2 regions of the Comamonas sp. w2-DMI genome follow, and region 2 is predicted to be linked to the other one. Evidence: predicted binding sites of a transcription regulator. Region 2 holds the regulator's gene; the other holds the start of a gene.
What was found. Region 2 encodes sigma-54, which starts transcription at its own class of promoters, with help from an activator protein. Its sites were predicted from a motif close to TGGCANGNAANCTGCTTT; they were not measured.
Positions count from the first base shown of each region.

Region 1: a site for sigma-54 is predicted at 11,885-11,902, ahead of urtA (urea ABC transporter substrate-binding protein). Genes of this name have one in related genera too.

Region 1 covers NZ_JBANEL010000027.1:39,094-54,470, forward strand. The annotation lists gene V8Z74_RS21885 (ABC transporter substrate-binding protein) at 1-1,014, shown strand, start outside; gene V8Z74_RS21890 (nucleoside deaminase) at 1,027-1,542, shown strand; gene V8Z74_RS21895 (ABC transporter substrate-binding protein) at 1,583-2,608, shown strand; gene V8Z74_RS21900 (ABC transporter ATP-binding protein) at 2,666-3,511, shown strand; gene V8Z74_RS21905 (ABC transporter permease) at 3,530-4,297, shown strand; gene V8Z74_RS21910 (urease accessory protein UreD) at 5,088-5,918, opposite strand; gene urtE (urea ABC transporter ATP-binding subunit UrtE) at 5,930-6,622, opposite strand; gene urtD (urea ABC transporter ATP-binding protein UrtD) at 6,677-7,552, opposite strand; gene urtC (urea ABC transporter permease subunit UrtC) at 7,549-8,730, opposite strand; gene urtB (urea ABC transporter permease subunit UrtB) at 8,862-10,463, opposite strand; gene urtA (urea ABC transporter substrate-binding protein) at 10,562-11,833, opposite strand; gene V8Z74_RS21940 (DUF4198 domain-containing protein) at 12,026-12,745, opposite strand; gene V8Z74_RS21945 (TonB-dependent receptor) at 12,765-14,783, opposite strand; gene V8Z74_RS21950 (urease subunit gamma) at 15,086-15,377, shown strand, end outside.
Region 2 covers NZ_JBANEL010000007.1:181,582-196,958, forward strand. The annotation lists gene V8Z74_RS10010 (THUMP domain-containing class I SAM-dependent RNA methyltransferase) at 1-931, opposite strand, end outside; gene rbsD (D-ribose pyranase) at 1,089-1,484, opposite strand; gene V8Z74_RS10020 (ribokinase) at 1,481-2,506, opposite strand; gene V8Z74_RS10025 (ABC transporter permease) at 2,650-3,642, opposite strand; gene V8Z74_RS10030 (sugar ABC transporter ATP-binding protein) at 3,639-5,258, opposite strand; gene V8Z74_RS10035 (sugar ABC transporter substrate-binding protein) at 5,371-6,318, opposite strand; gene V8Z74_RS10040 (tRNA-binding protein) at 6,508-6,846, shown strand; gene V8Z74_RS10045 (DUF711 family protein) at 6,871-8,103, shown strand; gene V8Z74_RS10050 (aspartyl/asparaginyl beta-hydroxylase domain-containing protein) at 8,278-9,201, shown strand; gene V8Z74_RS10055 (RNA polymerase factor sigma-54) at 9,289-10,905, opposite strand; gene lptB (LPS export ABC transporter ATP-binding protein) at 10,912-11,676, opposite strand; gene lptA (lipopolysaccharide transport periplasmic protein LptA) at 11,682-12,341, opposite strand; gene V8Z74_RS10070 (thiol:disulfide interchange protein DsbA/DsbL) at 12,453-13,103, opposite strand; gene V8Z74_RS10075 (SPOR domain-containing protein) at 13,277-14,002, opposite strand; gene argS (arginine--tRNA ligase) at 14,025-15,377, opposite strand, start outside.

The DNA of each region.
Region 1 (15,377 bases), on a different contig from region 2:
CAACGCCGCCATTTCCTAGCCGCTCTTCCCGTTGCCTGCGCGCCGCTGGCCCATGCGCAGGACAGGACTCTCGTCCCGCTCAAGTTCACGCTGGACTACCGCATCACGTCCCAGACAGCGCCATTCCTGCTGGCGCAGCAAAAAGGCTACTACCGCGAGGAAGGCCTGGACGTGTCCATCGACGTGGGCTCGGGCTCGGTGGCATCCATCACGCGCGTCGCCAGCGGCGCCTACCAGCTAGGGCTGGGCGATCTCAGCGCCCTGATCGAGTTCCAGGCACAGAACCCCGGCGCGGCCAGGGTGCAGGCCGTCTACCAGTACTACAACCGGGCGCCTTTCGTCATCATCGGCCGCAAGGACCGCGGCATCGGCCAGGATTTCGCCAGCCTCAAGGGCAAGAAGGTGGCTGCCGCGGCGGTGGAGTCCACACGCCGTGCCTGGCCCATCGTGGCCCGCAGGCAGAACCTGCCGGCCGACCTGTTCACCTGGTCCACCACCGAATTCTCGGCGCGCGACAACGTGATGGTGCGCGGCGACGTGGACGCGGCCACCTATTTCCACGACTCGGCCGTGTCGCTGTTCGCCCGCATGAAGCCCGAGGAGCTGGCCGTGCTGCGCTATACCGATGCAGGCGTGCACCTCTACGGCAATGCCATCCTGGCATCCGGCAACCTGATGGCCGAGCGTCCCCAGGCGGTCGCGGCCTTTCTGCGCGCCAGCAACCGCGCCATCGTCGAGACCCTGGCCGATCCGGGCCCCGCGCTGGCCGCCATGCGCCAGCGCGAACCCATCCTCGACGAGAAGGTGGAGCTGGCACGCTGGGCCATCACCCGCCAGTACGTGGCCGGCGCCGACACGCACAGGCACGGCCTGGGCGACATCCATCCGCAGTTGCTGGCCCAACAGATAGCGGAAGTGGCCCAGGCCTTCTCGCTCAAGGCCCAGCCCTCCGTCGACAGCATCTTCAACCGCAGCCTGCTGCCCACGGCAGCGGCACGCACGGCCAAGGCCTGAAGGCGGATGCATATGGCAGATTCCACCCCCTCCATGCCTGTCGAATGCAGGCTCCACGAGCACGACGGCCGCCATCTGCGCCAGGCCATTGCGCTGGCCGACCGGGCCCGCGCGCGCGGCAACCGGCCTTTTGGCGCGCTCATCGTCGGCGCCGACGGCAGCGTGCTTGCACAAGCCTCGAATGCCAACGGCGAAAGCGGCGACTGCACGGCACATGCCGAGCTGTCGGCCATCCGCGCAGCCAGTCCGCATCACACCCGCGAACAGCTTGCGGGCGCCACGCTCTATTCGTCGGCGGAGCCCTGCGTGATGTGCGCAGGCGCCATCTTCTGGTCCGCCATAGGCCGCGTGGTCTACGGCATAGACGCGGTGCGGCTGCGCGCCTTCCGTGGCGAGCGGCTGGACCAGAAAGACGCCGAGCTGTCCTGCCGCGATGTCTTCGCGGCCTCCTCGCACCCCATCGAATGCATAGGCCCGGCGCTGATCGAGGAGGCCTCGGCCTCCCACCGCGGAGCCTGGAAAAGCTGATCCCCATTCCCGTTTTCATTTCATCAGAGAGGAAGCCACCATGCAAAAACGACTGTTCCTGCACACCGTACTGGCGCTGTCCGCCTGTGCCGGCCTGGCGCCGGCACAGGCCGCCACACCGCTGAAATTCCAGCTCGACTGGCGCTTCGAAGGCCCGGCCGCATTCTTTCTCCAGCCGGCTGCAAAGGGCTACTTCAGGGAAGCAGGCCTGGATGTCGCCATCGACGCGGGCAGCGGCTCGGGCGGCGTGGTGCAGCGCGTGGCCTCGGGCGCCTACGACATGGGCTTTGCCGACCTGGCCGCGCTGATGGAGTTCCAGGCCAACAACCCCGACGTACCCAACCAGCCCGTGGCCGTGATGATGGTCTACAACAACACGCCTGCCTCGGTGATGGCGCTGAAGAAAAGCGGCATCGCCAGGCCTGCCGACCTGACGGGCAAAAAGCTGGGCGCGCCGGTGTTCGACGCGGGCCGGCGCGGCTTTGCGCTGTTCGCCAAGGCCAACCAGGTGGGATCCGTTCAGTGGACGGCCATGGATCCGCCGCTGCGCGAGACCATGCTGGTGCGCGGCGATGTGGATGCGATCACCGGCTTCACCTTCACCTCGCTGCTGAACCTGGAGGCACGCGGCGTCAAGGCCGCCGACATCACCGTGATGCCTTTCGCCGACTACGGCGTCAAGCTCTACGGCAACGCCATCATCGCCAGCCCCCGGCTCATCAAGGAGAACCCGGCAGCGGTGAAGGCCTTCCTCCAGGCCTTCACCCGGGGCGCCAGGGAAGTCATGGCCGACCCCGGCGCGGCCATTGCCTATGTGAAGGAACGCGACGGCATCGTCAACACACAGCTGGAAACACGTCGTCTGCAACTGGCCATTGCCACCGTGGTGAACACCCCCGACGCGCGCGCAGAAGGCTTCGGCCAGATCGCGCCCACGCGCCTGGCGCTGATGGCATCGCAGGTCTCGGATGTGTATGGAACCAAGACGCGGGTCAAGCCGGAAGCCGTCTGGAACGGCAGCTTCCTGCCCACGGCCGCCGAACGCCATGTGCTGCCCAGCAAGTAAGCATCAATTTCAATAGCTACCAGCGCTTTCCACACAAGCGCCTGAACCGGTTTTTCTATGCAATCTGTTGAATCCGACCCTGCAGCTCCTTTCGTGGAATTCCGCGATGTCTGGCTGGCCTACAACGAGGAGCTGCTGCGCGCCAACCACTTTGCCGTGGAGGGCATCGACCTGCAGGTGCGCCGCGGCGAGTTCATCGCCATCGTCGGCCCCTCGGGCTGCGGCAAGTCCACCTTTATGAAGCTGACCACGGGGCTGAAGATGCCGTCCATCGGCCGCATCCTCGTGGCCGGCGAGCGCGTGACCGGGCCGCTCAAGATCTCGGGCATGGCCTTCCAGGCGCCGTCGCTGCTGCCCTGGCGCACCACGGTGGACAACGTGCTGCTGCCGCTGGAGATCGTCGAGCCGCACCGCGGCCGGTTCAAGGCCCGGCGCCAGGAGTACGAGGCCCGCGCCCGCACGCTGCTGCAGAAGGTGGGCCTGGCCGGCTACGAGGACAAGTACCCCTGGCAGCTGTCGGGCGGCATGCAGCAGCGCGCCAGCATCTGCCGCGCGCTGATCCACGAGCCGCAGATGCTGCTGCTCGACGAACCCTTCGGCGCGCTCGACGCCTTCACCCGCGAGGAGCTGTGGTGCATCCTGCGCGACCTGCAGGCCGAACAGGGCTTCAACGTCATCCTCGTCACGCACGACCTGCGCGAGAGCGTGTTCCTGGCCGACACGGTCTACGTGATGAGCAGGAGCCCGGGCCGCTTCGTCGTGCGCCGCGAGATCGACTTTCCGCGTCCGCGCGATCTGGCGCTGACCTATACGCCCGAGTTCACCGACATCGTGCTCGAGCTGCGCGGCCACATCGGCGCCATGCGCCACGCCCCGGCCGGCGGCGCCGCCATCCACCCATAAGACCAGAGGGAACATCGCATGCAACGCAAGAACGTGGAACGCTGGGCGCCGTGGGTGGTGCTGCTGGCCGTCATCGTGCTGTGGCAGATCATCTGCTCGGGCTTCGGCGTGTCGGAATTCATCTTTCCCAGCCCGATGACCATAGGCCGGCAGCTGGCCGAGTTCAGCGGCGTCATCGCCGGCCACGCCTGGCGCACCTTCTGGGTGACGATGGCGGGCTTCGGCCTCGCCATCGTGGTGGGCGTGCTGCTGGGCTTTTTGATCGGCTCGTCGCGCCTGGCCTACGCGGCCTTCTACCCGCTGATGACGGCCTTCAACGCGCTGCCCAAGGCGGCCTTCGTGCCCATCCTCGTGGTGTGGTTCGGCATCGGCGCGGGGCCGGCCATCCTCACGGCCTTCCTGATCAGCTTCTTCCCGATCACGGTCAACATCGCCACCGGCCTGGCCACGCTGGAGCCCGAGCTGGAGGACGTGCTGCGCGTGCTGGGCGCCAAGCGCTGGGACGTGCTGGTCAAAGTCGGCCTGCCGCGCTCGCTGCCCTACTTCTACGCCTCGCTCAAGGTGGCGATCACGCTGGCTTTCGTGGGCACCACGGTGAGCGAGATGACGGCCGCCAACGAGGGCATTGGCTATCTGCTGGTGTCGGCCGGCTCGTCGATGCAGATGGGGCTGGCCTTCGCGGGCCTGATCGTGGTCGGCGCCATGGCCATGCTGATGTACGAGCTGTTCAGCGCCATCGAGAAGCACACGACGGGGTGGGCGCGGCGGGGGTCGCAGGGGGAGTGAGGTTTGCGCTGCGGCGCTATCAATATCATTGCTGCTGGCGCTTGATACTCCTTTGATTCAGGTTGAATTTATTCTGAAACCATTGAATAGCAAGCGCGAGCAGCTATATTTTTTATGGGCAGAGGCCGGGAGTTCGTCCCGGCGGCCGACCTACTTTTCTTGCGCGCGCCGGAGTGCCGGCCACAAGAAAGTAGGCAAAAGAAAGCGCCCCTGCTGTCTGCGACCCCGCTGCGCAGCAGCGGGGCAACCTGTGGCGGGACGTTTGCGGGGTGCGCCGTGGAACTCGACTCCGCGCCAAGGCGCTCCGCTCGAACAACCCCGGCGAGTCAGACCACGAAGCATGCGCGCTCCGACGCGCATGCCACCCCGCAAACGCCCCGCCACAGGCGCAGCCAGAAGGGGGTTGCACGGGCCATCGCTTCGCTCGGCCCCAGTGAACTGCCGAGCGAAGCGATGGCACGTGTGGCTGTTGGGGTTCCCTTCTGTCCGTGCCGAGAAGCACAGGGCGCGGGGCCGCATGCGCGTCGGAGCGCGCATGCTTCGTGGTCTGACTTGCTGCGGTTGTTTGAGCGGAGCGCGCCTTGGCGCGCGGAGTCGAGTTCCGCAGCAGGCCCCGCGCCCGAGCATCACAGGTTGCCCCAGCGCCTGCGGCGCTGGGGTCACGGACAGCAGGGTCGCCTTTCTTTGCTACTTTCTTTGTCGAAGCAAAGAAAAGTAGGTCGCCCGCCGGGGCGAAATCCCGGCCTCCGCCCTCCGCAGGAAGCCCGTCATTGGACTCGAACCAATGACCTCACATCGCCCAAATCCGCGGCATCCCTCCCGCCAGCCGCCAGAGTTGGCTACGCCACAGCGCCCAGGCGCTTTTCCAGAAGACCATGGCCGGCTCCACCACCGGCGCCAGCGCACGCAACACCACCATGTGGTCGTTGGGTGCGGTCACGCCGGCCAGCACATCCGGGGGAGCGGCCTGCAGCAGTTCGTGCGTGACCTCCAGCAATGCCTCGCGCTGCGCCCGGGGCAAGGGCGTGCCGCTGGCGAAGACCAGGCTCGCCAGGCAGCGCCGGCCGGCCAGGCCCAGGTCGCCGTCGAGCAGCAGGTGGTCGTGCGCCGCGATCACGCCGCGCTCCAGAAAGTGCCCCGGCCATTCCAGGTGCTGGGTGAAGCGGCCCTGCTCGAAGGGCTGGCCGGCCAGCGGCAGGCCCAGGGCCGTCACGTCCCAGGCCAGCAGCTGCGCGCCTTCGGCCAGGTCCAGCTCCAGGTGGTTGACCGCGTCGCAGGCGTTGTAGGCAATGGCTTCCAGCGGCAGCCATTCCAGCCGCGCGCCGGGCGCCAGGCTGAGCCGCGTGCGCTGCAGCGCCGGCTGGCCCAGGCTCTTGTAGAAGCGCGTGGCGCCCGGCGTGGTGACCAGCGCGTGCGCGCCCTCGCCCACGCGCACGGCGATGTCGAGCACGTCGCCGCCGACCAGGCCGCCCGGCGGATGCACCAGCACGTTGTGGCAGATGCCCGGCCCCTCCGGGTACAGGCTCTTGAGCACGCGCAGCGGCCCGTCGTGCGTGAAGTGCACGGCCGTCCTGCCCTGTTGCGCGCGGTAGTCGAGGTTCAGTTGTGCATGCCAGCCCATGGGCACCGATCTTAGATCGCCACCAGGCGCTGGATGCCCTTTTCCTGCATCTCGCTGCCCGGCCCGCTGGCGATGACCTCGCCGCGCTCCATCACCACGTAGTGGTCGGCCAGTTCCTCGGCGAAGTCGTAGTACTGCTCGCACAGCACGATGGCCATGTCGCCACGGTTCGCCAGCATGCGGATGACGCGGCCTATGTCCTTGATGATGCTGGGCTGTATGCCTTCGGTGGGCTCGTCGAGGATGAGCATGCGCGGCCCTGGCGCCAGTGCGCGGGCGATCGCCAGCTGCTGCTGCTGCCCGCCCGAGAGGTCGCCGCCCCGCCGGTGCAGCATTTGCTTGAGGACCGGGAACAGCTCGTACAGCTCGCCGGGGATGCGCGTGCCCGCCGGGCTGTAGGCCAGGCCCATGCGCAGGTTCTCTTCGACCGTCAGGCGCGCGAAGATCTCGCGGCCCTGCGGCACATAGCCTATGCCGGCGCGCGCGCGCTCGTAGGGCGTGCTGCGCACGATGTCGCGGCCCTGCCATTGGATGCGGCCACTCTTGATGGGCACCAGGCCCATCAGGCTCTTGAGCAGCGTGGTCTTGCCCACGCCGTTGCGGCCCAGCAGCACGGTGATCTGGCCGATCTCGGCCGTCAGGTTCACGTTGCGCAGGATGTGCGAGCCGCCGTAGTACTGGTGCAGGTTCTGAACTTCAAGCATTTTTGGCCTCTAGCCCTTATGTATCAATCGCAAGCAGCTATTGTTTTTGAATCATCAACGCCCGAGGTATACCTCGATCACGCGCTCGTCGGCCTGCACCTGGGCCAGCGGGCCTTCGGCCAGCACGGCGCCGTCGCACAGCACCGTGACCTTTTCGCTGATGGTGGCGATGAAGCCCATGTCGTGCTCCACCACCATCAGCGAGTGTTTGCCCTTGAGCGTGAGGAACAGCTCGGCCGTGCGCGCGGTCTCCTCGTCGGTCATGCCGGCCACGGGCTCGTCCAGCAGCAGCAGCCTGGGCTCCTGCACCAGCAGCATGCCTATCTCCAGCCACTGCTTCTGGCCGTGGCTCAGCAGCCCGGCCTGGCGCGTGACGCTGCCGGCCAGGTGGATGGTGTGCAGCACCTCGGCGATGCGGTCCTTCTGCGCGCCGTTGAGGGCAAAGCGCATGGACGCGGCCACGCCCTTGTGCGTCTTCAGCGCCAGCTCCAGGTTCTCGAACACCGTGAGCTGCTCGAACACCGTGGGCTTCTGGAACTTGCGGCCTATGCCCATGGCGGCGATCTGCGGCTCGTTGTAGCGCAGCAGGTCGATGGTGGAGCCGAAGAACACCGTGCCGCGGTCGGGCCGGGTCTTGCCGGTGATGATGTCCATCATCGTGGTCTTGCCCGCGCCGTTGGGGCCGATGATGCAGCGCAGCTCGCCGGGCGCGATGTCGAGATTCAGGCCATTGATGGCCTTGAAGCCGTCGAAGCTCACGTGCACGTCCTCCAGGTAGAGGATGCGGCCGTGGGTCACGTCCACCTCGCCGGCCACCACGGGCCGCGCCATGCTGGCGCTGCGCCCGCCGGATTCGGTGCGGTGCCCGCTGCGGTGTTCGCGGTAGTGCTGCAGGCGCTCGCTACCCGCTTCCATCAGGTCGGGCGTCATGCCAGTGCCTCCTTGACAGGCGTACTCTTCAACGCTGCCGATTGCGCGCGGCGCCCGGCGCGCCAGTCGCGGATCTGCTGCGGCAGGCGGATCAGGCCGCCGGGCATGAACAGCGTGACCACGATGAACAGCGCGCCCAGCACGTACAGCCACGACTCGGGCGCGGCCACGGTGAGCCAGCTCTTGCCGCCGTTGACGGCAAAGGCGCCGATGATGGGGCCGACCAGGCTGGCGCGCCCGCCCACGGCCGTCCACACGGCCATCTCGATGGAGTTGCCCACGCTCATCTCGCCGGGGTTGATGATGCCCACCTGCGGCACGTAGAGCGCGCCGGCCAGGCCGCACATCATGGCCGAGATGACCCAGACCGAGAGCTTGTAGGGCAGCGGGTTGTAGCCGCAGAACATGGTGCGCGACTCGGCATCGCGCACGGCCTGCAGCACGCGGCCGTACTTGCTGCGGATCAGCCAGCGCGAGAACAGGAAGCAGCCCAGCAGCGCCAGCCCCGACAACGCGAACAGCAGCACGTGCATGGACGGGGTGTTCAGCGAAAAGCCGAGAATGCTCTTGAAGCCCGTGAAGCCGTTGTTGCCGCCAAAGCCCGTTTCGTTGCGGAAGAACAGCAGCATGGCCGCATAGGTCAGCGCCTGGGTGATGATGGAGAAATACACGCCCTTGATGCGCGAGCGGAAGGCGAAGTAGCCGAACACGCCGGCGATCACGCCCGGCACCAGGAACACCAGCAGCACCGTGGCCGTGAAGCTGCCCGACAGCGCCCAGTGCCAGGGCAGCTGCTTCCAGTCCAGGAAGCCCATGAAGGCGGGCAGCGCGCCCGGCCCCGCGGCCTCGCGCATCAGGTGCATGCCCATCACATAGCCGCCCAGCGCGAAGAACAGCCCGTGGCCCAGGCTGAGGATGCCGGTGTAGCCCCAGATCAGGTCGATGGCCAGGGCCACGATGGCGTAGCACATGAGCTTGCCCAGCAGCCCCACCAGGTAGTCGGACAGGTGCAGCGGGTGGCCCTCGGGCACCCACAGGTTCAGGGCCGGCGCCACCGCGCAGACCACGATGAGCGCGGCCAGGAACACGGCCCAGCCCCGGGCGCCAAGCAGGGGCTCGGGAGCGGGCAGTGCCGTGGGCGGCATGGTTGCGCGAAAAACAGGTGGAGCAGTTGTCATATCCATGATCCCGGGCACAACGTTTGAAAAGATCGGCTCTCGACAGCGACGGCGAGCAAAGGCCGCCCTGCAGCGAGGCTGTCGTCTCCCTTCCAGGGGGAAAGCGCAAGGCGCTTCAGGGGGTAGTCCATCTATGCCTCGGCGCTGCGGCCCTTGAGGGCGAAGATGCCTTGCGGACGTTTCTGGATGAACACCACGATGAACAGCAGCACGGCGATCTTGGCCAGCACCGCGCCCGTCCATCCTTCGAGCAGCTTGGACAGCACGCCCAAGCCCAGGGCCGCATACACCGTGCCCGCGAGCTGGCCCACGCCACCCAGCACCACGACCAGGAAGGAGTCGACGATGTAGTTCTGGCCCAGGTCCGGCCCCACGTTGCCGATCTGGCTCAAGGCGCAGCCGGCCAGGCCCGCGATGCCGGAGCCCAGCGCGAACGCATAGGTGTCGGTGCGTGCGGTGTTCACGCCCACGCAGGACGCCATGGCGCGGTTCTGCGTGACGCCGCGCACGAACAGGCCCAGCCGCGTCCTGGCGATCATGAAGGCCACGGCGCCCAGCACCGCGAAGGCGAAGGCGATGATGGCGATGCGGTTGAACGGCAGCGTGAGATTGGGCAGCAGCATGACGCCGCCGCTCATCCACGCGGGGTTTTCCACGCCCACGTTCTGCGCGCCGAACAGGCTGCGCACCGATTGCTGCAGCACCAGGCTGATGCCGAAGGTGGCCAGCAGCGTCTCCAGCGGGCGGCCGTAGAGGAAGCGGATCACGCCGCGCTCCAGCACCGCGCCCACCAGAGCCGCGGCCGCGAAGGCCACGGGCACGGCCACGACCAGGTACCAGCCGAACAGGCCTGTAGGCAGCCAGCGCTGGAACAGCACCTGCACCAGGTAGGTCGCGTAGGCGCCGATCATGATCAGCTCGCCATGCGCCATGTTGATCACGCCCATCAGCCCGTAGGTGATGGCCAGGCCCAGGGCCGCCAGCAGCAGCACCGAGCCCAGGCTCAGGCCGCTGAAGACCGCGCCCAGGCGCTCGCCCCAGGCCAGCGATTCGGCAATCGCCGGCAGCGCGGCCTGGATGGCCTTCTGCACTGCGGGGTCGGTCTCGTCGGCCAGGCGCTGGTTCAGCAGCAGCTGGGTCTCCGGCGTCTTGAGCTGCGCCAGCTGCCGCACCGCCCGCAGGCGCTGCGCGGCGTCGTCGCTGCCCAGCAGGCTGGCGGCGCGGGCACGGCCCAGCAGGGCCTTGACCTGTTCATCGCTCTCGCCGGCCAGGGCCTTGGCGATCAGGGGCAGCCGGGCGGCATCGGGCTCGGCCGCCATCTGCCGCGCGGCCTTGCGGCGCTGCTGCACGTCGCTGCTGGAAAGCGCCAGCGCGGCCTGCGCGGATTCGATCACGCCGCGCAGGTAGTTGTTGTTGACGACTTCCTCGGCATCGGCAGGCAGCGTGGCGGCTGCGCCGGTGGCGGGGTCGGTGGCGCGATCACCCTGGACGACATAGGCCTTGCCGCCGGCGGTGCGCACCGCGTCATCGGCCAGGGCCTGCAGGTAGGCGGCAGTCCTGCCAGTGGGGCCGCCCGCATCGGGCGCCAGCACCGCGGCGTTGATGGCCGCGGCGCGCGCGTCGTTGTCCTCGGCCGCCGCCATGGCAAAGGCCTGCTCGGCGGTCAGCGCGTGGCTGTGCAGGGACAGCAGCAGGCCCAGTGCACTCACCCATGCCAGGTGCAGGATTTTCATAGTCAAAACCACCTCCAGCGCTTACCCATCAAGCGCCAGCAGCTATCATTTTCATAGATACCACCCGGCCAACACCGCGCCGGCCGGGCGGTGCGCCATCAGGAACTGCTCTTGCCGTCCGGCTCGTCCTTCTTCTTGTCGTTGCCTTCGATGAACGGGCTCCAGGGCTGGGCCTTGACCGGGCCCTTGGTCTTCCAGACCACGCTGAACTGGCCGTCGGCCTTGATCTCGCCCACCATCACGGGCTTGTGCAGGTGGTGGTTCTTCTCGTCCATCTTCACGCTGAAGCCGTCGGGCGCGGTGAAGGTCTGGCCGGCCATGGCGGCGATGACCTTGTCGGTATCGGTGCTCTTGGCCTTTTCCACGGCCTGCTTCCACATGTGGATGCCGATCCAGGTGGCCTCCATCGGGTCGTTGGTCAGCGGCTTGTCCTTGTGGCCGGCGATGCCCTTGGCCTTGGCGTAGTCGCTCCACTGCTTGATGAAGGCCGTGTTGGTGGGGTTCTTCACGCTCATGAAGTAGTTCCATGCGGCCAGGTGCCCGACCAGCGGCTTGGCGTCCACGCCGCGCAGTTCCTCCTCGCCCACGCTGAACGCCACCACGGGCACGTCCTTGGCCTTGAGGCCGGCATTGCCCAGCTCCTTGTAGAAGGGCACGTTGGAGTCGCCGTTGATGGTGGAGATCACCGCCGTCTTGCCGCCGGTGGAGAACTTCTTGATGTCGGCCACGATGGTCTGGTAGTCGCTGTGGCCGAAGGGCGTGTAGGTCTCGAGGATGTCGGCGTCCTTCACGCCCTTGGACTTGAGGAAGGCGCGCAGGATCTTGTTGGTGGTGCGCGGGTACACGTAGTCCGTGCCCAGCAGCACGAAGCGCTTGGCACCGCCGCCCTCTTTGCTCATCAGGTACTCGACGGCCGGAATGGCCTGCTGGTTGGGCGCGGCGCCGGTGTAGAAGACGTTCTTGGACAGCTCCTCGCCCTCGTACTGCACGGGGTAGAACAGCAGACCGTTGTTCTGCTCGAATACCGGCAGCACGGACTTGCGCGACACGCTGGTCCAGCAGCCGAAGACCACGGCTACCTTGTCCTGCGTGATCAGCTGCTTGGCCTTCTCGGCGAACAGCGGCCAGTTGGAGGCCGGGTCCACCACCACGGGCTCGAGCTTCTTGCCCAGCACGCCGCCCTTGGCGTTGATGTCGTCGATGGCCATCAGCACCGTGTCCTTGAGCACGGTCTCGGAGATGGCCATGGTGCCCGAGAGGCTGTGCAGCACGCCGACCTTGATGGTGTCGGCCGCCCGGGCCTGGGTGCCCAGCCCCAGGCCCAGAGCCAGGGATGCAGCCAAAGTGGTGAGGGATCCGCGACGATTCATTTCAGAACTCCAACGACGTTTTGCTCGGTCACTATCGACCGCAGTCGTTGAAACGCAATTACCATGCCATGGCGTCCCTGCCCTGGCTGCACCCTTTTTGGCAGGACCTGGCCGCGCCCTCTGCACCACCGCAGTGCCCGCGCACCAGAACAGGACTGGAGCCGGGTGCGGACTGCAAGCCCATGCCCCATTTCAATGCGCGGCAAAGCGCAGCAGGTATTCGTAGCTGTTCTCGGTGGTGCGCGCATCGCCCTGCACCGGCACGCGCAGGATGGCCTGCAGGGTATTGGTGCCCGGCGCCGGCACCACGCTGGCCATGCCCTGTGCGTCGCTGGTCACTGGCGAGCCATGCTCGCCCCAGCTCAGCCGCACGCCGGCGCGGGGCCGGCCGTCCAGCAGCACCAGCACCTTCAGCGGCTGGCCCGCCTGGGGCGGGCGGCCCTGCAGGGGCACCAGCTCGAACATCTGGCCCAGGGGCTTTTGCAGCACCGCGCCCCACTGCACCACGGTCTTGTGGAACTTGCGCGCATGCACGCCGCGCACGGCGCCGGGGTTGCGGTCCATGGGCAGGGGTTGCATCTGCGCGTCGCCGCCCGGGGTGCTGAAGAAGCCGTTGTCCAGCTCCACGGCAATCAGCGCGGCCCGCGCATCGGGCCTGATGCGGATGCCATCGGACAGGCGCTGCACCTCGCTGGCTACCGGCCGGCCGCGCAGGTCGTAGGCATGCACGCGCTGCAGCTTGGCAGGGTCGAAAGGCTCGACCTGGCCTTCGTGGCCGCCGAACTGCATCACGTAGCCGCCTTGCGCGTCGAGCTCCAGCCACACGTTATGGGCCTGGGCGGTGCCGGCCAGCAGCAGTGCGCCGCAGGCCATGGCGCGCAGCGGGATCGAAAGGCTTGGGATAGGCAACATCAAAGTCCTCTTTTCAGATTCAGAGCGAGACCTGCAAACCCAGCTGCAGCGTGCGCGGCGCGCCGGGCGCCACCAGGCGCTCGCCGCCGATCAGCACTGTGGTGCTGGCATAGCGGGCATTGCCCGCATTGCGCAGCCACAGGCTGAGAGTGGCGTTGCGGGCCACGCCGGCGGGCAGGCGGTATTGCAGGCCGAGGTCCGCCCAGTGGTAGGCGCCGGCCCATTCGGTGTTGGCCGCATTCAGGGCACTGCGGCCCACGTGGCGCAGCACGGCGTGCACGGTCAGGTCGGCGCGCGGGCTCCAGCGCGCATGCACGGTGCTGGTGGTGCCGGGCACGCCGCTGACCTGGCGGCCGATCAGAGCGGCATCGGCGTTCTGCGTGACCCGCGAGCGCGCGCGGCCCCAGGCCCATTCGATATGCCAGTCGCTGCGCGGCAGCCAATGCAGCTTCAGCTCTGCGCCCTGGCGCAGCGTGGCGCCGAAGTTCTCGTACTCGCCCGGCGCCGTGTTGCGGATCTCCTGGCTCGACGTGATGCCGTAGACCGCGGCATCCACCAGCCACCGCGCCGAGGGCTTCCACTGCAGGCCCAGCTCGGTCTGGCGGAAGATGTTGGACTCCAGCTCGCGCGCACCCAGCGCGTATTTGGCAAAGTCGCTGGGCAGGGCAAAGCCCTCGGCCCAGCTGGCCCGCAGCGCCATGCTGGCGCCAAGTTGCGCCGACACGCCCAGCTTGGGGCTGGCATGGCTGCGGCTTGCCATGCGGCCGCAGGGATCGTCGCCGTCTTCCGGCCCCAGCGGGCGGCAACTGCCCGTGAAGCGATCCCGGCGCAGCGCGGCCGTGGCCTGCAGCCAGTCGTTGGCCTGCCAGCCGGCCTGGCCGTAGGCCGCGGTGTTGACCAGCTGCGTGCGGCGGTCGTCCAGCGCCGGCCCGATGCGCCGCCGCGCATCCACGCCATCCCAGTAGCCGTAGTCGGTGGATTCGCGCACCTGCTCCAGGCCCAGCATCCAGTCCAGCGCGCCGCCGCCCAGCGCGGCCTTGCCGGCCAGGTTCAGGCCCGCGCCGCGCACGCTGCGCTCGTAGTCCTCCTCGCGCTGCATCCAGCGGCCGGCGCGCGGCCGGGTAAACCAGCGGGTGAACTCCTGCCGCGTGCCATAGGCAAAGCCCAGCAGGCGGGTGCCGCCGCCCAGGTCGTAGCCGGCATCCAGGCGCAGCGTGCCGAAGCGCTTGCGCGAGCCGTCGCCGACCACCCGCGCATCCTGGCCCTGCGGATCCTGCCGCCACTGCGCCTCGGTCAGGTAGCCGGGCGAGTCGCCGCGGGCCTCGTGCCAGCGGCCGGACAGGGCTACATCCAGTCGCGGCGTCACGCGGTGCTTCCAGGAGCCGCTGAGCGTGCTGCGCGAAAAGCCGGCATCCGGCCGCGCGCCGTCGCCGCGCACCTGCTGGGCCGCGAGGTTGAGCTGATCGCCCGACTCCAGCGTCTGCCCGATGGCCAGTTGCGTGTCGAGCAGGCCGTGCGAGCCTGCGGTCACGTCGATGTCGCGGTAGCTGCCGCTGCGGCGCGTGCGCAGCTCGATCAGCCCGGCACGGTTGTAGTTGCCCTGCAGCACCGACGTGGGGCCTCGGTGCACGGCAGCCTGCTCCAGCTCCAGCGGCACGACCACGTTCAGGTCGAAGTAGCCGTCGGCGTGCGACATGGCCTCGTTCAGCGGTATGCCGTCCAGCGTGGCGGCAATGTCGCCGCCGTGGCCGCCGCCGGCAAAGCCGCGCAGCACCACGGCATTGGCCACGCCGTTGATCTGGTAGCTGGTGACATGCATGCCGGGCACCTTGCTCCACAGCGACTCCAGCTCCTGCACGGGCTGCTCGCGCACCTGCTCGCCGTCCAGCGTGGTCACCGAAAACGGCTGCTGCGCGGCGTCCAGCGCCTGGCCCTTGACGGTGATGGCGGGCAGCTCGGCAGGAGCCTCCTGGGCCATGGCCACGAGACCCAGCTCCCACAGGAGCCCGCAGCAGGCAAGGCGTGGTTTCAAAGGCATGGAATGCTCCCCCGATTTTTTTGGAGCCCATGCCGTGCAAGCTTCATGCCATCGATACTGCACCGCAATGCACCGTCAAATGCACCACAAGAAGGCATCGGCCGTTCAGGACAAGGTGCACCAGACGCGGATGCACCACAAATGCGCAGCCATCTGCATTTTTCCATTCACGCACCAGGCCGGCGCACTGGCATGGCAATTGCTTCGGTCCTGTACCATGCAACTCACACCGCGCGCGCCCGGCTGGCTTCCTGGCTTTCCGAGCCACAGGGCTCACGTCTTCCAGCATCGAGTGAAACACCATGGAACTCACACCGCGTGAAAAAGACAAGCTGCTGATCTTCACGGCCGCGCTGCTGGCCGAGCGCCGCAAGGCGCGCGGCCTCAAGCTCAACTATCCCGAGGCCGTGGCCCTGATCAGCGCCTACGTGATGGAGGGCGCGCGCGACGGCAAGAGCGTGGCCCAGCTGATGAGCGAGGGCCGTACCGTGCTCACGCGCGCCGACGTGATGGAGGGCATCGCCGAGATGATTCCGGACATCCAGGTCGAGGCCACCTTCCCCGACGGCACCAAGCTGGTCACGGTGCACGAGC
Region 2 (15,377 bases):
GCATCATGCCGGGCTGCCCGCTGGGCGGCATACGCTGCAGCGCGTCGCCGCCACGCAGCTGCACGGTGTCGGCCACGCCCGCGCGTTCGGCATTGCGCTGGGCAAAGTCCACCATGCGAAAGGAGATGTCCGAGCCGTAGATGCCCACCGGGCTTTCGGGCAGGATGCGGCGCTCGGCCTCGTCCAGCATGGCTTCCCACACATGCTTCTGGAACGGCACCAGCTTCTCGAACGCGAAGCTGCGCAAAATGCCGGGCGGAATGCGGCGTGCGATCTGCGCGGCCTCGATCACCACGGTGCCGCTGCCGCAGCAGGGGTCGTACAGCGGCTGGGGCTGAGACCCGTGCGGGTCCCAGCCCGTGGCGGCGATCATGGCAGCGGCCAGGGTTTCCTTGAGCGGCGCGTCGCCCTTGTCCTCGCGCCAGCCGCGCTTGAACAAGGCCTCGCCCGAAGTGTCGATGTAGATCGTGGCTTCGTCGGTGGTCAGGTGCAGGTGCACGCGCACATCCGGGTGGCGGGTCTCGACGCTGGGGCGCTCGTCGCCGCGCTTGGCGCGGAAGCGGTCGGCGATCGCGTCCTTCACGCGCAGGGCGGCGAAGTTGAGGCTGGTCAGCGGGCTGTGCTGGGCCGTGGTCTCGATCTTGAAGGTCTGGCGCGTGGTGAACCAGATCTCCCAGGCCACCTCGCTGGCGGCACGGTACAGGTCGTTCTCGTTGCGGTACAGCGTCTGCGACAGCTGCACCAGCACGCGCTGGGCCAGGCGGCTGTGCAGGTTCAGAAGCATGGCGTCGCGCCACATGGCGCGCACGTGCACGCCGCCGCGCCCGACCATCAGGTCATGGCCCTTGAGGCCGGTGATGGCATGGACCTCGTCGGCCAAAAAGCCCTCGACGCCGGCGGCGCAGGGCAGAAACAGGTGCAATTGGTTCATAGCAGGGCGCCAAGGATACGCGAGACGCCCCGGCCACGGGGCGCGGTGGGCTACTGCGGCAGGGTGAGGACTCAACGCCGGAATGTGACTGAAAACAGCCTCAGGCACCCATGCACCAAGCGCTTGCAGCTCCTTTTTTTTGACAATCCGTCCTCTTTCAGAACGTCACACCGGAGATCAGCATCACATTGGCATACGGCGTGCATTCGCCGGTGCGCACAATGGCCCGGGCCGTGGCGCACTGGCGCTTGAATTCCTCATGCGGGACGACGGCGCCCAGGCTTTGCGCCCATAGGCCGGGCAGCCAGTCCGGCGGCTGCGTGCGGCCGGCCATGGTTTCCTGCGCCAGCACCACGCGCTCGACCTGCATTTCGGCCGCCACGGCCTCCAGCACCTGGGCCAGCGACGGCACGCCGGGGCTCACGGCCAGGTCGATGCGCTCCACGCCGTCCGGAATCGGCAAGCCCGCATCGCAGACCACCAGCTTGTCGCCATGGCCCAGGCGGGCAATGGCCGAGGACAGCGGCGCATTGAGCAACAGGCCCTTCTTCATGCCTTCGCTCCTTCCATGCGGGCTGCGGCAAAGGCCTGTACCTGCGCGCGCAGCGGTATCGAGGGCTGTGCGCCGGCCTTGCCTATGCACAGGCTGGCCGCGTGGATGCCCCAGGAGACGGCATCGGCCAGCGGGCAGCCTTCGGCCAGATGCGTGACCATGGCGCCCAGAAAGGTATCGCCGGCCGCCGTGGTGTCCACCACGGGCACTTCTGGCGCCGGATGGAGGGAGACATGGGGCGTCCCGGCCGGGCCGCCGAGCGCCACCGCGCCCTGGGGCCCCAGCGTGACGACGACCTGGCGCACGCCGCGCGCCAGCAGGCCAAGGCCCGCGCGCGCGGCGGACTCGGGCGTGTCCACGGCTTCGCCGCTCAGCGCCGCCGCCTCGTGCTCGTTGACCACCAGCGTATGGATCAGCGGCCACCAGTGGGCGGGCACCTCGCGCACGGGCGAAGGATTGAGCACCACGCTGCAGCCGGCCGTGCGGGCCGCGAGCAGCGCCTGCTCGACCACGGGCGGCGGCGTCTCGAACTGCAGCACCAGGAAGTCGGCCTGGCCCAGCGCATTGAGCAAGGCCTCCTCGGGCAGCTCCAGCCGCGCATTGGCGCCGGGCACCACGCAGATGCGGTTCTGCCCGCCGGACTCCACCATGATGACCGCCGTGCCCGTGGGCACGCCCTCGTGCACGCTGACGTTGTCCATGTCCACGCCGTCGCCATGCAGGGCCAGCCGCAGCGTGTTGCCATGGTGGTCGCGGCCCACGCAGCCGAACAGCGAGACCTGAGCGCCGTGGCGTGCGCAGGCCACGGCCTGGTTGCCGCCCTTGCCGCCGGGCAGGTAGTGCAGGCCGCTGGCCGCCACGGTTTCGCCTGCGCCGGGCATGCGCTCGAGCGTGAGCACCACGTCCATGTTGAGGCTGCCGACCACGACGATGCGCGCGCCGCCGTGGGGCAGCAGCGCCTTCTGCGCGGCGTCCAGTCCCGCGCTGCGGGGCAAGGCAGAGGATGAAAGCGGGGCCACCATGGTCTGAACTCCTACTGCGACGTTACAAAAGACCGCATGCCATTCTCGCGCACGCGCTGCAAGGACTGGCGCGCACCCTGCCAGAGACGCCCGGCAACGGCCGCCGGGCAGCTGGGCAGCCACTCCGCCTCGATACAGGGGCATCACCCGGACCTGCGCTGGCGCACGGTATCCACGATCACGGCCACCACGATCACCGCGCCGGTGATGATGCGCTTGCTGGGTTCGCTGGCACCGATCTGCGCCAGCCCGGCTTCGAGCACCGCAATGATGAGCACGCCGAAGAAGGTGTTGACCACCGAGCCGCGTCCGCCCATCAGGCTGGTGCCGCCGATCACCACGGCGGCGATCACCTGCAGCTCCATGCCCAGGCCGGCATTGGGATCGGCGGCCTCCAGCCGCGCCGACTGCATCAGCCCGCCCAGGCCGGCCAGCAGTCCCGTGAGGGCGAACACGGCAATGCGTATGGGGCGCGGATCGACGCCGGCCAGGCGCATGGCCTCCTCGTTGGTGCCTATGCCCACCACGTAGCGGCCGAACACCGTGCGGCTGAGCACCAGCTGGCCCACGGCCACCACCAGCAGCGCGATGAAGAACGCGGCCGACAGGCCGCCGACCCACGGCGCGGCCAGGGCCCCCATGGCATCGCCCACATACTGGGTGCGCGAATCGGTGACCAGATAGGCAGCCCCGCGCACGGCTTCCAGCATGCCCAGGGAGACGATGAAGCTGGGCAGCTGCCATGCCACCGCGATGCCGCCCGTGGCCGCGCCGCAGGCCAGCCCCACCAGCAGGCCCAGCGCGGCCGCGCCCCAGGGGCTGAAGTGCCACTGCAGCACGGCCGCCGCGCTGATGGCCGCGCTCAGCGCCAGTACCGAGCCCACGGACAGGTCGATGCCCGCGATGATGAGCACAAAGGTCATGCCCACGGCCATCACGGCCAGCGCCGGGATCTCGTTGGCAATGGACAGCAGCGTCTCGCGCGTGAGGAAGTATTCGGACAGGCTGCCGAACAAGGCCATCATGGCGGCCAGCACCACCAGCAGGCCCAGGTAGGTGCCCAGTTCCTGCCGCCAGGCACTGCGTGGCGCAGGCATATCGCCGGCAGAGCGGCTGGAAGACGTGGATGGATTCATGGCTGCGCCCTCTCCGCCTGCTTGCTTGTTGCGTTCCCGGATCCTTGCTCGCCGGGCGCCGCCTCGCCAAAGGCGGCTTCCAGCAAAGCCTGCGCAGTCCACTGGCCGCGCTCGAAGGTGGCGACGATGCGGCCCTCGTGCATGACGCTGATGCGGTCGCACAGCTCCATGAGCTCGCGCAGGTCGCTGGAGACCACCATCAGTGCCTTGCCCCGGGCCGCCATGGCGTCCAGCTCGGCATACAGGTCGGCGCGCGCGCCCACGTCCACGCCGCGCGTGGGCTCGTCCAGCAGCACCACCGGGCAGTCGCGGTGCAGCCAGCGCGCAAAGATCACCTTCTGCTGGTTGCCGCCGCTCAGGGTGCCCACGGGCTGCTCGGTATCGCGGGCGCGGATGCGCAGGCGCTTGACCATGCGCTGCGCCAGCCCGGACTCGGCCGCCGGGCGCAGCCAGCCGCCCCGGGCCACGGCCTGCATGCCGCTGAGCGAGGTGTTCACGCGGATCGACTGGGGCAGCAGCAGGCCCTGGGCCTTGCGGTCCTCCGTCACCAGCGCAATGCCGGCGCGCATGGCCTGCATGGGGCTGCGCCAGTTGGGCACGGCCTTGCGCGCCGCCGTTCTCGCGCCCTGCGCCATGCCCTCTCCGGTCAGCTCGATGCTGCCGGCCTCGGCCCGGTCCGCGCCATAGAGCAGGCGCAGCAGCTCGGTGCGGCCGGCGCCCACCAGCCCGGCCACCCCCAGCACCTCGCCGGCGCGCAGCTCCACATCCACGCCCTGCACCTGCTTGCCGCGCCGCAGGCCACGAGCACGCAGCAGCACGGGCCCCGCCGTTCGCCGCGGCCGGGCATCCAGCGTCTCCACCGCATGGCCGACCATGCGCTCCACCAGCGCAGGCTCGCTCAGGCCCTGCATGGGCAGCACGTCGACCAGATGTCCGTCGCGCAGCACGGCCACGCGCTCGGCCACGCGCTGCAGCTCTTCCAGCCGGTGCGAGACATAGACCAGGGCCACGCCCCGGGCCTTCATCAGGTCGATCTGCGCGAACAGGTGCTCGATCTCCCTGGACGTGAGCATGGCCGTGGGCTCGTCCAGCACCAGCACCCGGTTGCCGTCGCGCAGATTGCGCGCGATCTCCACCATCTGCTGCAGGCCTATGCCCAGCTGCCCCACGGGCGCCATGGGGTCGATGTGCTCCAGTCCCATCTTGGCCAGCTGCATGCGGGCCTGGGCGGCCAGCGCGCCACGGTCCACCCAGCCCAGGCGCTGGGGCAGGCGATCCAGCAGCAGGTTCTCGGCCACCGTGAGCGTGGGCACCAGGCCCAGCTCCTGCAGCACCATGCGCACGCCCAGGGCTTCGGCCTGGGTGCGCGAGCGCGGCGCAAACGGCTGCCCGTCCAGCGCCATGCGTCCCCGCGTGGGCTCCACCAGGCCGCACAGCATCTTGGCCAGCGTGGACTTGCCAGCGCCGTTCTCACCCGTCAGCGCCAGGCATTCGCCCGCGCGCAGCTCTAGCGTGACGCCATCGAGCACGGTGCTGGGGCCGTAGTCCTTGCCCATGCCCTCCAGCGTCATCGCCACTGCACCGCGCCCGGGCCGAAGATCATTCATCGCAGCCATCTCGGCACTCCCGCATGCCCCGCATGCATCGTCATCGCATGACACTGGCGCCGCCTCGCAGCAAGGCTGCCGTCCCCCGCAGGAACGGTGCCGAAGGCGACTCGTGGGGAGGTCATTTCGTCACGAGCACCACGTCGGTCTTGACCTCGGCCGGCATCTGGGCCTGCGGGGTCTTGTTCTTGACGGCCTTGAGCGCTTCCTCGATGCCGAACACCGCCTGCTTGGCCGCGAACTGGTCGGCCGTGGCCAGCACCCGGCCGTCCTTGAGCATGGGGTGTATGGCCTGGATGTTGTCGTAGCCCACGACGAACACCTTGCCTGCCTTGCCCGCGGCCTTGACGGCCGCCACCGCGCCCAGCGCCATGGAGTCGTTGCCGGCCAGCAGAGCCTTCAGGTCCGGATGCTCGCGCAGCATGCCGGCCGCCACGGTGTTGCCCTTGTCGATTTCCCACTGGCCGGACTGCACGCCCACCACGGTCATCTTGCCGGCTTCCATCGCATCCTTGAAGCCCGCCGTGCGCTGCTGCGCATTGGTGGTGGTGGAAACGCCCTCGATGATGCCCACCTTGTCGCCGGCCTTGAGCTGCTTGGCCAGGTAGTCGCCCACCAGCCTGGCGCCGGCGCGGTTGTCCGGGCCTACAAAGGGGATCACCAGGCCTTTTTCCTGGAGCGCGGCGGGGTCCAGCCGGTTGTCGATGTTGACCACGCGCACGCCGCGGTCCACGGCGGTCTTGAGCACGGGCACCAGCGCCTTGGAATCGGCCGGAGCGATCACCAGCGCATCGACCTTCTGCGCCACCATCTGCTCCACCATCTTGATCTGGGCGGCGGTGTCGGTCTCGTTCTTGATGCCGTTGCTCAGCAGCGTGTATTCGCTGGCGTGGGCCTTCTGGTGGGCCTTGGCGCCGTCCTCCATGGTGCGGAAGAACTCGTTGGCCAGCGACTTCATGACCAGGGCCACCTTGGGCTTGTCCTGGGCCCGGGCCGCAGGGCCCCAGGCACCCGCCAGAGCCAGTATCGACAGGCCCACCGTAACCACCGCATGACGACGTTGCAACATAGCGCTCTCCCGGGCCTGGGCCCTTGTGACGTGGATGAAACCGGCCGCTCGCATGCGCCGGCGAACGCTCTCTTATAGGCCCTGGGCTTGCCGCAAGGAGTAGGAGAAATCCTCTGCTACCCACCACAAGCGTTGCTCTACAAACGCGCGCCGCGGCAGCGGCATGATGGACGCCAAGGAGAAAACCGCATGGAAGAAATCAGCTGGAACGACTTCATGAAAGTGGAGCTGCGCGTGGGCCGCGTGGTGCAGGCCGAAGTATTCAAGGAGGCACGCAAGCCTGCCTACAAGCTGCAGGTGGACTTCGGCCCCGAGCTGGGGTTGCGCAAGTCCAGCGCCCAGATCACCCAGCTCTACCAGCCCGGGGACCTGGTGGGCCGCCTGGTGGTGGCCGTGGTGAATTTTCCGAAGAAGCAGATCGGCCCCCTGATGAGCGAATGCCTGGTGACGGGCTTTCACAATGCCGACAGCCATGTGGCGCTGTGCGTGCCCGATGGCGATGTGCCGCTGGGCACGCGGCTGCTGTAGCCGGCCGCAGGCAAAATGGGCTTCATGGACACTGCATTCAATCCCCTGGTACGCGTTCGCACCGTCACCGCCTTCGTCAACATGCCCGCAGATGCCGTGCTGTGGCAAAGCTGCCTGACCCAGGCCAAGCAGCAGTGCGATGCCGTGGCCGATGCCATCGAAGCCCGGGGCTACCAGGTGCAGTCCATACGCATCGTGAGCAATCCGTTCGGGGAATTCATCGACGTTTCGGGTCTCGAGCCCGCATTGGCGGATCTGCAGCGCATCACGCAAATGCTCGGCGCCATCAACACGGGCAAACGCCGTATCCGCTTTGCCATCGGCGAGGCGCGCACCGCGCAGGAAATCGCGCTGCTGCCCCGGCTGATTGCCGCCCACGGCGACCTGTGCAATGCCTGCGTCAACATCGGCCTGGACGGCAATGGATTCCTGCAGGGCGAGCTGCTGCAGGCCAGCGTGCAGGCCATCCAGGAGATCGCCCGCAGCACGCCGCGCGGCGAGGGCAATTTCAATTTCACGGTCAACTTCAACTGCGCACCCGGCATTCCCTACTTCCCGGCCAGCTACCACCGCGGCCGGCACCACGGCGCCCTGGTGCTGGGGCTGGAAACGCCGGACCTGCTGGTGGCCGTGCTCGCCGGACTGCAGGCGCAGCGCCGCCAGCTGGACCACGCGGCCTGGCTGCAACTGGCCTTCGATCATCTGAGCCGCTCGCTCACCGAACATGCCACCGCCATCCAGCACTGCGCCGACCGGGTGGCGCTGGCCGATGGCTGGCTTGTCGCGGGCATGGACACCTCGGCCGCGCCGTCCAGGTTCTGCGCCTCCATGGTCGATGTCTACCGGCTGCTGGGCGTGCCCTACTTCGGCGCCAGCGGCACCGTGGAAGCCTCGGCGCTGCTGACGCGGGTGTTCAAGTCGGTGGCCGGCGTCACGCAGACAGGCTTCAGCGGCCTGATGCTGGCCGTCACCGAGGACGAGGGCCTGGCCCGGGCCAGCCTCGACGGCGAGTTCGACATCCGCGCCCTGCTGACCTACAGCAGCGTCTGCGGCATTGGACTGGACACCGTGCCCATTCCCGGCGACAGCAGCGCAGAGCAGATCGCCGCCGTCATGCGCGACACCGGCACCATGGCCTTCCGCCTCAACAAGCCGCTGACGGTGCGGCTGTTCCCCGTGCCCGGGCTGGCGGCCGGCGACCGCACGGCCTTCGAGAGCGCGGACCTGTGCAACTGCGCCGTGCTGGCATTACCTTGATTCCCCCGAGTCGCTTTGCGCCTTCCCCCTAAAGGAGGACGACGGCCTTTGCAGGAGCAGCCCCTGCTGCGGGACGGCCCTTGCCGGCCGTCCCTGGCTTGGAGCGCGCCCATCTCAAAGGCAACTTGATCTGCCCCATGTCCCTGCTGGAGGTGATCGGTAAAATCCGGGGTTATGGCAAAAATCATCGTCCTGGCACTGGTGCTGCTCTTTTTCGGCTGCGGGCTGTACATGCACCTGCGCGGCAAGGTCCGGCACAAGGTGCTGCGCCAGCTGTTCGACCACTCGACGTTCACGGCACCGTTCAACGTCTTCATGCTGATGTTCAGCAAGGTGCCGCGCACGCCTTACCTGCCCACCAGCACCTTCCCCGAGCTGGCACCGCTGCAGGCCAACTGGCGCGAGATCCGCGAGGAAGCCGTCAACCTGCACAAGAACATGCAGATCAAGGCCGCCGCCAACAACGACGACGCCGGATTCAACTCCTTCTTCAAGACCGGCTGGAAGCGCTTTTACCTCAAGTGGTACGGCGATGCCCACCCCTCGGCCATGGAGCTGTGCCCCAGGACCACGGCCCTGGTCAAGTCCATTCCCAGCGTGAAGGCGGCCATGTTCGCCGAGCTGCCGCCGGGCGCCAAGCTCAACCTGCACCGCGACCCGTATGCGGGATCGCTGCGCTACCACCTGGCCGTGCTGGCGCCCAACGACGACCGCTGCATGATCGAGGTCGACGGCCAGCCCTACAGCTGGCGCGAGGGCGAGGGCGTGATCTTCGACGAGACCTATATGCACTGGGCCGAGAACCGCAGCGAGGGCAACCGCATCGTGCTGTTCTGCGACGTGGAGCGGCCCATGACCAACCGCTTCGCGCAGTGGCTCAACCACTGGCTGGGCAAGAACGTGGTGGCCGCGGCCAGCTCGCCCAACAACGAAGGCGATCCGCGCGGCTTCATCAGCCGCATCTTCAAGATCTCGTTCTACATGGGCCAGTACCGCCGCCGCTTCAAGGCCTGGAACAAGACGGTCTACAAGATCACCAAGTTCGGCCTCATGCTGGCCGCGCTGGCCCTGCTCATCTGGTGGCTTGTGCCGAGCTGACGCGCTGAAGGCCTGCGCGCGCTGCGCCGCCGAGGGCCCGATCCCGGGCCCGCCAAAAAACCGCCCTGCGCTGCAGAGGCGGTTTTTTTACAGCGCCTTGCGCAAGGTCGTGGTCGGGATCTTGAGCTGCTCGCGGTACTTGGCCACGGTGCGGCGCGCGCATTCGATGCCCTGTTCCTTGAGCATGTCGGCCAGCTTGGCATCCGACAGCGGCTTCCTGGGGTCCTCGGCATCGACGAACTGCTTGATCAGCGCGCGCACCGCCGTGCTGGACGCGCTGCCGCCGGTCTCCGTGCCCAGGCCCGAGCCGAAGAAGTACTTGAGCTCGAACGTGCCCTGGGGCGTGGCCATGTACTTGGCCGTGGTCACGCGGCTGATCGTGGACTCGTGCAGGCCCAGCGCATCGGCGATGTCGCGCAGCACCAGCGGGCGCATGGCCAGCTCGCCATGCACGAAGAAGTTCTTCTGCCGCTCCACGATGGCTTCGGACACACGCAATATGGTGTCGAAGCGCTGCTGGATGTTCTTGATGAACCAGCGCGCCTCCTGCAGGCGCTGCTGCAGCAGGCCGTGGCTTTCCTCGCCGCGGTGGCGGCGCAGCACGCCCGCATAGACGTCGTGCACCTTGAGCTGGGGCATGACGTCCGGATTCAGCCGCACCGCAAACTCCACGCGGCCCGCACCTGCGCGCACCGGGCGCACGATGACGTCCGGCACCACGATCTGGCGCTCCACATTGGCAAAGCGCCTGCCCGGGCGCGGCTCCAGGCGCGCAATCAGGGCCATGGCCTCGCGCAGCGCTTCCTCGCGCGCGCCGCACAGGCCGGCCAGCTTGCGCACATCGCGCCGGGCCAGCAGGTCCATGGGCTGGGCGCAGATGGATTGCGCCAGCTGCAGCAGGGACAGGCGCGCGGGCGTCGTGCCTTCGTCCTCGGCCTGCTGCAGCAGGTCGCGCAACTGCAGCTGCAGGCATTCGGCCAGATCGCGTGCCCCCACACCGGCGGGCTCCAGGCTCTGCAGCAGCTTGAGCGCGATGGCAAAGCGCTGCTCCAGCTCCTCGCGCTCTTCCAGGTCGCCACCGGCCAGGCCGGCGGCCAGCTCTGCCAGCGGCTCCTCGAGGTAGCCGTCGTCGTTGAGCGATTCGATCAGAAAGCTCAGCGCCGCGCGGTCTTCCGCGCCCAGGTGCAGGCTCAGCGCCTGGCGGTGCAGATGGTCGGTCAGGCTTTCATGCTCGCACGCCAGGCTGATGGCGTCGTTTTCTTCGTCATCCGCCTGGCGGCCCTTGGCCGCCGGGGCTGCAGAGATATCCCATTCGCTGCTGCCCTCGCCGCCCCATTCCCCGTCCAGACCGCCGGCGTCGCCGTCGTCCGGGCCGTCATTGCCGCCGGTGTTCCATTCCAGCGTTTGCGGAGTTTCGGCGGGTGCGGGTTCCGCTATGAATTCGGAAGCTGCTTGCGCCTGGTATTCCGAATTCTCAGAGCGAAATTCATCTGCAATCAAGGATTCATTGGCGCTGGCAGCTATTGCTTCGTGAGCATCGGCTTCGCCTTCCGTCTCCCGTTCGAGAAACGGATTGTCGTTGAGCATCTGCTCCACTTCCTGCGCCAGCTCCAGCGTGGACAGCTGCAGCAGCTGGATGGACTGCTGCAGCTGCGGCGTGAGCGACAGATGCTGGGAGACCCTCAGCGACAGGCCAGGCTTCATGGACGCCTACATCCTGAAGTGCTCGCCCAGGTACACGCGGCGCACGTCGGCGTTGTCCACGATTTCCTCGGGCGTGCCCTCGGCCAGCACATGGCCGTCGCTGATGATGAAGGCGTGGTCGCAGATGCCCAGCGTCTCGCGCACGTTGTGATCGGTGATGAGCACGCCGATGCCGCGGTCCTTGAGGAAGCCGATGATGCGCTGGATCTCGATCACGGCAATGGGGTCGATGCCGGCAAACGGCTCGTCCAGCAGGATGAAGCGCGGCTGCGTGGCCAGGGCCCGGGCGATCTCCACGCGGCGGCGCTCGCCGCCGGACAGCGCCAGCGCGGGCGACTGGCGCAGGTGGTCGACGCGCAGCTCCTTGAGCAGGCTGGTCAGCCGCTCCTCGATCACTTCGCGCGTCAGATTTTTGCCCTGCTCGTCCTTTTGCAGCTCGAGCACGGCGCGCACGTTGTCTTCCACGTTGAGGCGGCGGAAGATCGACGCCTCCTGCGGCAGATAGGACAGACCCAGGCGCGAGCGCTGGTGGATAGGCATGTTGCTGACGTCATGCTCGTCGATGAAGATCTGCCCGCCGTCGCTGCGCACCAGGCCCACGATCATGTAGAACGAGGTGGTCTTGCCCGCGCCGTTGGGGCCCAGCAGGCCCACGACTTCGCCCTTCTGGACGGAAAGCGAGACATCCTTGACCACCTTGCGGCTGCCATAGGACTTGGCCAGGTGCCGGGCCTGCAGACGGCTTTCGGCCACGGCGTTGCTGCTGTCCATGCTCATTATTTCTTCTCGCCGCCGATGGTCAGGCTCTGGCGCAGGGGTTCGCCGGCAGGCACGGCCGGCTTGGCCGCGGCCCCCGGGGTCGCGCCCGGCGTGCCTTCCTTGGGCGCCATCACGGCGCGCACGCGGCCGCCCTGGCCCACCGAGGAGCTGGGCAGCCCGCCGCTGGTCTTCTGGCCGTCGACGGTGTAGACGTCGGTGATATTGTTGTAGACGATGATCGAGCCCGTCACCTCGTCGCTGAGCTGGCCGCCACGGTAGCGGCGCATCTCGCCGCGGCGGATGAACTTGACGATATCGGCCTTGCCGTCGTACTCGATGGTTTCGCCCTCGCCTTCGATGAATTCATCGGGCTGGCCGCGTTCGGTATCGCGCTTCTGGCGGAAAAAGGCGCGCTTGCCCGGCTCGGCCTTGACCACTCCGTACTGGTAGCCTTCGGCATCCTGGCGCACGTCCAGCTGGGCGCCGCGCAGCACGATGGTGCCCTTGGTCATCACCACATTGCCGGTGAAGACGCTGGTCTGCGCCAGCTCGTCGTGGCGCAGCGCGTCGGCTTCGATGTTCATGGGCTTGGCGCTGTCGGCCTTTTCGGCCTGCGCCATGCCGGCAAAGGCGGCCAGGGCCGCTGCCAGCACGAGGGGGGAAAGTCGTTTGGTCATGGAGGGCACGTTTCTTGCATACATTGTAGTCACACCCTTGGTCCGGACCCCGCCAGAAAAAAGCCCGCACAACGGCGGGCTGTCTGCAAAGCGCTGGCGCAGCTTGGTGAATCAGGCCTTGCGGCTGGAGGCGATCAGCTGGTCCACCACGCGCAGCACATTGGTCATGTTGCCGGCCTTGGTGCCATCGGTGTAGTAGCGGCCGGCCACGCCCAGAGCGGGTACGCCTTCCAAATCATATTCCTGCTGCAGCTGCGTGGCCTTGCGCACCTGGTTGGCCACGGAGAAGGAGCCGAACATCTCCTTGAACTTGGCCATGTCCACGCCCTGCTTGCCCATCCAGTCGAAGATCTGGTCTTCCTTTGACAGGTTGATGCGCTCCACGTGGATGGCATGGAACACCTTGGCATGCATGGTGTTCACGAGGTTCATGCCTTCCAGCGTGTAGTAGAGCTTTTGCTGGGGTACGAAGGAGGCATTGAAAGCCACTGGTACGCGGTGCACGACCACGTCGGCCGGCGCCGCATTCTTCCAGGCCGCAAACTGGGGCTCGAAGGCATTGCAGTGCGGGCAGTTGTACCAGAAGAATTCGATCACCTCGACCTTGCCGGCAGGTGCGCTGACCTGGGCTGGCTTGGCCAGCTTGACATAGTCCTTGCCTTCCTTGGGCGCGGCGGCCTGGGCCCAGCTGGCGGAGGTGCCCAGCGTCAGGGCGCTGGCAGCGGCAGCCGAAGCGGCCAGGGAAAAATTGCGGCGTTTCATCTCAACAAACTCCTTGAGTTCAAGTCTGCAATATCTGAGGCGCCTGCCTCACAAAAGTTCAACCAGCGCACCAAACTGGCACACCCAAAGCAAGAACCGCCCGCAGTAAAGGCCGTCGTTCCCCTTGAGGGCGCCTGGCTAGGGGAAGCCGCGCAGCGGCTCAGGAGGCAACGCTACTTTGCCGCCCGCACCAGTGTCGATTCCACGCCGGCGCCGTCGAGCTTGCCCTTGAGTTGCTCGGCATCGTCGCGCTTGGTGAACGGGCCTACGCGCACGCGAAAGACGGTGATACCGTTCTGCTCGCGCTCGCTGATGCGGGCTTCCCAGCCCAGCATGGCCAGCTTGGCGCGCTGGGCCTCGGCTTCGTTCTGGCGGCGGAAGGCGCCGGCCTGGACGAAGTAGTTGAAGCCGCTCTCGGCGGCCTGGGCCGCCTGCGCTGCCTTGTCCTTTTCCGCCTTGGCCTTGTCGGCTTTGTCGGCGGCGGCGGAGCGCTGGCGCACCAGGTCGCCCAGCGGGTCCGTGGAGGACGGCGCCCCATGGCCTGCGGCCGGCGTGCCAGGTACCGCAGGCACGGCCGGCACCGCGGGCGTACCGCCGGCCACGGCTGGCGGCTGCACGATGGCCGGTGCGGCGGTGCCGGGCGCCGGCTCGTTTGCGCCTGGGGCTGCCGGAGCCACGGCCGGGGGCAGCGGCGCCTTGCTTTGCAGCGGCGCGTTCGGGTCCCAGTTGCGGTTGCGTTCGGCTTCTGCCGCATCGCGGTCCGTGTTGTTGCCGCCCTTGTTCAGGAACGGAACCGGCACCTTGGTCACATACACGGCGACGGCCAGCGCAGCGCCCAGGCCGATGATCATGCCGAAGATGAGCCCCAGGATGGTGCCGCCACGTTGCTGTTTCTTCATAAGTCGCTTATCGCAGTGTCGATTACATGCGCTCGGGTGCGTCCACACCCAGCACGGCCAGACCATTGTGCAACACCTGGGCCGTGGCGGCGACCAGGGCCAAGCGAGCCAGCCTGACCTTTTCGTCATCGACCAGGATGCGCTCGGCGTCGTAGTAGCTGTGGTAGCTCGATGCCAGGTCGCGCAGGTAGAAGGTCACGTCGTGCGGCGCATTGCCTTCGGCGGCGGCCGTCAGCATCTCGGGGTACTTGGCCAGCATCAGCATCAGGGCCTGGGCCTGCGGGCCTTCCAGCGCCGACAGGTCCACGTCCTGGAGGGCTTCGACTCCCGCGCCCCCCTGCTCCTGCCAGCCACGCAGCACGGACTGGATCCGCGCATGGGCATACTGCACGTAGTACACGGGGTTGTCGTTGTTCTGGGCCACGGCCAGGTCCACGTCGAAGGTGTACTCGGTGTCGGGCTTGCGGCTGAGCAGGAAGAAGCGCACCGCGTCCTTGCTGGTCCACTCGATGAGGTCGCGCAGCGTGACGTAGGAGCCCGCGCGCTTGCTGATCTTGACCTCTTCGCCATTGCGCACCACGCGCACCATGGTGTGCAGCACATAGTCAGGATAGCCGGCGGGAATGCCCACATCGGCGGCCTGCAGGCCGGCGCGCACGCGGGCGATGGTGCCGTGGTGGTCCGTGCCCTGGATGTTGACGACCTTGGTGAAGCCACGCTTGAACTTCTGGATGTGGTAGGCCACATCGGGCACGAAGTAGGTGTAGTGCCCGTCGGACTTGCGCATCACGCGGTCCTTGTCGTCACCGTAGTCGGTGGACTTGAGCCACAGCGCGCCGTCCTGCTCGTAGGTATGACCGTTGGCGATCAGGCGCTGCACCGCGTCCTCGACATAGCCGTTGGTGTAGAGGCTGGACTCCAGGTAGTACTGGTCGAAGCGCAGGTTGAAGGCCTGCAGGTCCTTGTCCTGTTCGTTGCGCAGGTAGGCCACGGCGAACTGGCGGATGTTGTCGTAGTCCTCGACATCGCCGTTGGCTGTGAATTCGCGGTCGTCGGCCTTGACGGTTTCCTTGTTCAGGAAGGCCTGGGCGATGTCGGCGATGTAGTCGCCGTTGTAGAACTTCTTGGATTCCGGATTCTCCGGATCGGTGGGCCAGCATGCGTCGCCGGGCTTGAAGCCCTTGGCGCGCAGCTGCGTGCTCTTGGTCAGCGTGTCGATCTGCACGCCCGCGTCGTTGTAGTAGAACTCGCGGTGCACCTTCCAGCCCTGGGTGGCGTAGAGGTTGCTGATGGCGTCGCCGATAGCGGCCTGGCGGCCGTGGCCCACGTGCAGCGGGCCCGTGGGATTGGCCGAGACGAATTCGACCAGGATGTT